DNA from 3 places in the Nocardioides zeae genome. Region 2 is predicted to be linked to each of the others. Evidence: predicted binding sites of a transcription regulator. Region 2 holds the regulator's gene; each other region holds the start of a gene.
What was found. The regulator LexA, encoded in region 2, represses DNA repair genes until DNA is damaged. The targets are predictions, from matches to a motif close to TCGAACANNTGTTCGA.

Region 1 (2,261 bases), 270 kb from region 2:
GGTGGTCGAGGTCGGCGGTGCGTGAGCTGCGGGTGCAGTACGGGAACACACACCTGGGCCAGCGGACACGGACGTGGTCAGCGATCCAGTCCGGTGGGGTGTAGCCGTTGACAGCGTCGTGCTGGTTGAGGTCGATGACCGGCTTGATCGTGACGGTGGTGTCGGGGCTGGCGCACCAGGTCTGGACCTGCTCTGCGGTGACTGTGCCGCGGGGTAGGCCGGGGGTGTCGAGCCGGGCGAGGTCGATGCCGGTGGTGCCGGTGCAGGCGTCGATCCCGGGGCCGAATCCGGTCAGGGTGCCGGTGATGGCGGCCTGGTCGAGGTGCACGAAGAGCACCACCTCCCGCCGAGTGCGTGTCGGCGTGGGCGGCTGGCCCTCGTCGTACTCGAGCGTGCTGATTCCGTCGCAGCGCCGCGCCACCTCGCCCAGGGCCATCGAGCGGCGGACGTCGAGGTCCTGATCGCACCCCAGCTCGACGAGCTGCCGCGCGACGTGGGCCACCGTCCGCTCCAAGTCCAGCGCGTCGGCCAGGTCGAGGGTGCCGTGGACGTCCACGGTCCCGCGCAGCGTGCCCGTGAGCGGGTCCGCGTAGCCCACGTCGCCCAGCTCGATCGTCAGGTGCCGGCCCCCGTCGGCCTCGGCCCGCTCGGCCTCGGTGGTCTCGGGGTCGAACCGCGCCGCGGCCTCGACCACCAGACGGTCGACCTCGGGACCGGTGGCCTTGCCAGCGACGTACGCCACATGGCGATCCACGAACCCCGCGCCCTCGAAGGTCAGCGTCCGTGTCGCCTGTGCGATCCGGCGTCCTCGCCAGACATCGACCTCGCCCGCGGCGATCCGGGCGTGGACACGGGGCAGGCGGTAGCGCAGCTCCACCGCATCCCCGACCAGCCGCCGTGCGGCATCGAACGAGCACCCCCGAGCAGCGGCGACCTCGCCGATGCAGAACTCCGCCACCACGGGCGCTCCAGGGCCCCCCAGCTCGAGGAACTGGTCCCCGGCCAGTTTCTCGGCGTAGGACTCCTCGTGCCACTCGCCCAGCACCGTGATGGGATCCCCGACGACCTCGTCGGAGGTGTGCGCCGTTGCCCAGTCGCCCACGGCGACGAACGCAGCCGCTTCCGCGACACGAGCAGCGTGTGTGCGCTCGCGGACCGCGTCGATCAACGCAGTCGCCGCAGTCGCCGCCGTGTGCCGGGTCCCCCGATCCATGACCCCACTCTAATCGAACAGACATTCGATCACCACCTTTTGGTGGTGATCTGTGGATGACCGATCCGAGGCCGGCGTCGAGTTGTCACGTACGCAGCGACGAGCTCCCGGCTGCACCGCGGCGTACGTGACAACTCGACGCACCCGCCGCGCCGTCCGACCCACCTCGACGCTCCCGCCGCGCCGTACACCCCAACTCGACGCACCGCGCCGCACCGTTCAACCCAACTCGACGTCCCCGCCGCGCCGTCCGACCCACCTCGACGCACCTACCGCGCCGTCCGACCCAACTCGGCGCGCTTCGGCCCGAACCATCCGCACGCCCACAGGGCCGCCAGGACCAGCACGGGCTGGAAGAACAGGCGCGTCAGCCGTGCGCCGTCGGTGTCGAGCCCGAACGCGGAGGTGCCCTCGACGTACTGCGCCACGTTGCCCGGGAACACCGCCACGAAGAAGACCGCCACCACGAGGCCCGTGAGGCGGCGGAGCCGCGCCGGGGCCAGCAGCAGTGCGAGCCCGAGGGCGATCTCCACGACCCCGGAGACGACGACCACGAGGTCGGCGTCGACCGGGAACCACGACGGCACCTGGGCCTGGAACTCCGTGCGGAGCGAGGTCAGGTGCAGCACGCCGGCCGCGACGAGGAAGACCCCGAGCGCGACCCGGAGCGCGTGGCGGGCCAGGGTCACGGGTGCTGCTCGTGACCGGGGTGGCCGTGGGTGCGCCGGTCCTCCTTCATCTCCGCCTCGAAGAGGTGGCGACGTCCCTCGACGAGCTCGTCGCGCGCCTCCTTCTCGATGCGGCGGAAGGTGGCGTAGTAGCCGTCGTCGTACTCCTCGACGATCTGGAACGACCAGCGGCCGTAGAGCAGGTTGCGGCCGACGACCTCCCGCTCGACGCGGTCCGCCAGCTCGCCGTGACCGGCCTCCCGGAGCTCGTCGACGGCCTGGCCGACAGTGAGGTCGGCGGTGCCGGAGAGCCGGTGGAACGTGTAGAGGTGGCCGCGCGCGACCTCCACCGCCTCGAGGGCCTCGGACAGCTTGCCGAG
Region 2 (2,261 bases):
CTCGCGCTGGCCTGCCTCGGCGCCATCGCCTGCCTCTTCGTCGGACTGCTGCTCGGCGGGAGCGCCCTGCGCCTCCTCGGTGGAGCGGGCGGCACACCCGGTGACCAGCCACCGCGACCGACCGGCGGCAAGCGCGCCGCCCGCTGACCGGACGACGGGGACGACCCTCCGGGAACGGCACGAGGGGCGAGCCCGCCGTCGCAGGCCCGCCCCTCGCTCTCTTCCCCTGGTCCGGCAGGTCGGGGTCGAGTCGACCTGCCGGGATCGTGGGCGTCGCGGACCTGCCGCGACGCGGTGCGGCGTCAGCCGGCCGCGGGCACCTCGAGCTGGTCGCCGGCCATCAGCGCCCCGGAGCTCAGGTGGTTGATCGAGCGGATCTCGTCGATGACGTCCTGCACCGACTCGCCCGAACCGGCACGCGCCGCGGCGATGTCCCACAGCGTGTCGCCCGACTGGACGCGGATGGTCTCCGTCTGCCCGGCGGTCGACTCGTCGCTCGCGGCGGACACCGAGCCGAGGACGACGCCCAGGGCGAGCATGGCGACGAGACCGAGCACCAGCACCACCAGACGGCCGCGTCGCGTGAGGCGCAGCGAGCCCTGCGCCCGGGGAGCCGGGCGCGCCGGACGGACCGCGCGAACAGGACGGGCGGACCGGGTTGCCGGCAGCTGCGGGGCGAATGCGGTCGAGCTCATGGTGACCTCCTGGGGAAGTGTCGGGTCGTGACGAGCGATGTCTATCGACGGCCACCGACAGTTCTGGTCGGCGTCACCGCCGGACCCACCGTCGATCACACGTTCGATCGAACACCTGAGCGACACTAGAGCAGGTGTTCGATCGGATCAAGGGTGCGGTCGAACATTTCTTCGACGGCGTACCGACGGCGACACGGGACACGCCGGTCGAACAGATGTTTGAATCCGCACGGGTCCGACGACTAGCGTGCGGTCCGCGACGGTGTCCCGCCTGCAGCACGGCGCGGGGGCACCGAGCAGTCGACCGAGCGGCGAAGCGTCCGAGGGCGCGGAAAGAAGGACGGACATGGCGGCGACCAAGGACCCGGGCGACGACGCAGGGGTGACGGACGTGTCGGCGGTGCCGCAGCCCGGTGCGGGGCAGGCGCGCCTGACGCCGCGCCAGGCGCGCGTGCTCGCCGTCATCACGACCGCGCTCGACGAGCGGGGCTACCCGCCGAGCATGCGCGAGATCGGCGAGCAGGTCGGCCTCACCAGCTCGTCCTCGGTCGCCCACCAGCTCAAGGCGCTGGAGGAGAAGGGTTACCTCCGTCGCGACCCCAACCGCCCCCGGGCGATCCAGGTGGTCGGGCACGGCCTCGAGGTCGAGCGCGCGGCGCTCTCCAGCGCGGACGAGTCCGTCATCGACGAGACCGACATCGGCGAGGCGCGCCCCGCCGCGACGTACGTGCCGGTCGTCGGACGGATCGCGGCCGGCGGCCCGATCCTCGCGGAGCAGCGGGTCGAGGAGGTCTTCCCCCTCCCGCAGCAGCTCGTCGGGGACGGCACGCTCTACATGCTGGAGGTGTCCGGCGACTCGATGATCGACGCGGCGATCTGCGACGGCGACTACGTGGTGGTCCGCCAGCAGCCGACGGCCGAGAACGGCGAGATCGTCGCCGCGATGATCGACGGCGAGGCGACCGTGAAGACGTTCCAGCGCCGCAACGGGCAGGTCTGGCTCCTCCCCCACAACGAGGCGTACGACCCGATCGACGGCACCCACGCCACCATCCTCGGCAAGGTGACGGCGGTCCTCCGCCGCCTCTGATCCCGACTGCTCCGGGCCCGGTCGTCCCGGGCCCGGGGACGGCCGTAGGATCACGTCGAGGCCGTCCCCGAGGAGACCGCAATGCCGAGCGACACCCCGCGCTTCCCGGTGCTGGAGGCTGCCGACGGCTACCGGATCCGCGACGTGGACGCCCACGTCACCGCGCTGGTCGAGGAGATGCGTCGCGGCCGACGCACCGGCTTCCACCCCGGCCCCTTCGACCCCCGTCCGTTCCCGGCGGTGCACGACGCCCAGGTGTACGACGCGGGCGTCGTCGACGCCTGGATGGACCAGTGCTCCGCGGAGCTCGAGGCCCGGCGCCAGCACCCGTCCAACGGGGGCGGGTGGCAGGCCGGGGAGCCCTACGCGGGCGACCTCGACGACCCGCCGGAGCTCCGTGACACCGGCGTCCGGGACGACAGTACGCCCGACCACTTCGTCAGCAGCGTCCCGACCTGGGCCCGGGTCGTGGCCCT
Region 3 (2,261 bases), 1.3 Mb from region 2:
CCGGCCTGGGGCGCGACGCCCTCCACGGCCTTCTCCGCCTCCTTGGCGGTCCAGCCGAGACCGACCAGGCCGCCGTGCACCTGCTCGCGCCAGCCCGCGGCGCCCGTCGTGGTGCCGTCGGGCAGGGTGGCAGCGGTGCCGGCGACGCCGACCTTGTCCTTGAGCTCGAGGATGATGCGCTGGGCGCCCTTCGGGCCGATGCCGGGCACGCGGGTGAGGGTCTTGACGTCCTCGTCGCGCACCGCGCGCCGCAGCTCGTCGGGCCGCAGCACGGCGACCATCGCCTGCGCGACCTTGGGACCCACGCCCGACGCGGTCTGCACGAGCTGGAACACCTGCTTCTCGTCGTCGTCGAGGAAGCCGAAGAGGGTCAGCGAGTCCTCGCGCACGACGAGGGTCGACGGCAGGGTGACCTGCTCGCCGCGCCGCAGCGTGGCCAGCGTGCCGGGCGTGCACTGGAGCTCGAGCCCGATCCCCCCGACGGCCACGACCGCCGACGTCAGCCCGACGGCGGCGACCTCACCGCGCACGAACGCGATCATCGCTGCTTCCTCCCGCTCATGCCCTGCCTCCCGTGCGCGGCGACGGCCGCGGCGTACCTGTTCGGTGCGGTGGTCCCGGTGGTCCCGCCGGCTCCGGCGGCCCGGGCGGCGACGACGGTCGCCGCCTCCAGCCGCTCCTGCGCCCCGCCGCGCCAGATGTGCGTGATCGCCAACGCCAGCGCGTCGGCCGCGTCGGCCGGCTTCGGCATCGCGTCCAGCCGCAGGATCCGGGTGACCATCGCCCCCACCTGGGCCTTGTCGGCCCGGCCGCTGCCGGAGACGGCCGCCTTGACCTCGCTGGGGGTGTGCAGCGCGACCGTGATCCCCCGGCGCGCGGCGACCACCATCGCGATGCCGCTCGCCTGGGCCGTCCCCATGACCGTGCTGACGTCGGACCGCGCGAAGACGCGCTCGATGGCGACCACGTCGGGCCGGTGCTCCTCGATCCACGCCTCGACGCCGCGCTCGATCGTGACGAGGCGCTCCGGCACGGGGACGCTCGCCGACGTGCGGATCACGTTGACGTCCACGAGGGTCAGCGGACGGCCGAGCCGGCCCTCCACGACGCCCACGCCGCACCGAGTCAGACCGGGGTCGATCCCCAGCACGCGCATGCCACTCTCCCTCGACGTCGAACGCCTGTTCTAGCCGCGCACGCTATCCGTTGCGGGGCCCGACGCGGGGGCCGACGCGCCGGGGCGGTCGGGGACCCGGCTCAGGCGTCGACCTGCTCCATGACCTCGTCGGGGATGTCGGCGTTGGTGAACACGTTCTGCACGTCGTCGAGGTCGTCGACGACGTCCACGAGCCGGAACACCTTGCCGGCGGCCTCGGGCTCCGTCACCGGGATGTCCATCGTCGCGACGAACTGCACCTCGGCGGAGTCGTAGTCGATGCCCGCGTCCTGCAGCGCGGTGCGGACCGCGACGACGTCGCCGGGCTCCGACTGCACCTCGATGGTGTCGCCGTGGTCGGCGACCTCGTCGGCACCGGCGTCGAGGGTGACCTCGATGACCTCGTCCTCCGAGACCACCTTCCCGTCCTGCTCCTTCGCGACCACGACGACGCCGCGACGCTGGAAGAGCCGGGAGACCGAGCCGGGGTCGGCCATCGTGCCGCCGTTGCGGGTCACCGCGGTGCGGACCTCCATCGCGGCGCGGTTGCGGTTGTCGGTGAGGCACTCGACGAGGAGCGCCACGCCCTGCGGCCCGTAGACCTCGTACATGATCGTCTCGTAGTCGACGCCGCCGCCGTCGAGACCGCCGCCGCGCTTGACCGCGGCGTCGATGTTCTTGTTGGGGACCGACTGCTTCTTCGCCTTCTGCACGGCGTCGTAGAGCGTCGGGTTGCCGCCCAGGTCGGGGCCGCCCATCTTGGCCGCGATCTCGATGTTCTTGATGAGCTTGGCGAACAGCTTGCCGCGCTTGGCGTCGATCGCGGCCTTCTTGTGCTTCGTGGTCGCCCACTTGGAGTGGCCGGACATGCGCTACCTCTTCTTCTCAGCTGCCTCGAGCGGCGCTCGCCGCCTCGTCGATCACGTCCAGGAGCAGGCGGTGCACCACCGATCCGCCGCCCTCCCCGATCTCGGGGTGGAACGACGTCGCGAGCACGGCGCCCTGCCGGACCGCGACGATCCTACCTGCGGCGTCGCCCTGCGCCGGGGACGCCTCGACCCGTCCGAGCACCTCGACCCCCGGTCCGACGGACTCGACCCAGGGG

Region 1: the regulator LexA is predicted to act here: its motif matches at 1,227-1,242, upstream of QE405_RS01320 (HNH endonuclease signature motif containing protein).
Region 3: the regulator LexA is predicted to act here: its motif matches at 1,174-1,189, upstream of ruvC (crossover junction endodeoxyribonuclease RuvC).

Annotation. Positions count from the first base shown of each region.
Region 1 is NZ_JAUTAN010000001.1:282,370-284,630, forward strand. It holds gene QE405_RS01320 (HNH endonuclease signature motif containing protein) at 1-1,213, opposite strand, end outside; gene QE405_RS01325 (DoxX family membrane protein) at 1,483-1,902, opposite strand; gene QE405_RS01330 (hypothetical protein) at 1,899-2,261, opposite strand, start outside.
Region 2 is NZ_JAUTAN010000001.1:12,454-14,714, reverse strand. It holds gene QE405_RS00055 (hypothetical protein) at 1-147, shown strand, start outside; gene QE405_RS00050 (LysM peptidoglycan-binding domain-containing protein) at 303-695, opposite strand; gene lexA (transcriptional repressor LexA) at 1,042-1,785, shown strand; gene QE405_RS00040 (hypothetical protein) at 1,867-2,261, shown strand, end outside.
Region 3 is NZ_JAUTAN010000001.1:1,294,555-1,296,815, reverse strand. It holds gene ruvA (Holliday junction branch migration protein RuvA) at 1-542, opposite strand, end outside; gene ruvC (crossover junction endodeoxyribonuclease RuvC) at 539-1,156, opposite strand; gene QE405_RS06215 (YebC/PmpR family DNA-binding transcriptional regulator) at 1,258-2,025, opposite strand; gene pdxT (pyridoxal 5'-phosphate synthase glutaminase subunit PdxT) at 2,042-2,261, opposite strand, start outside.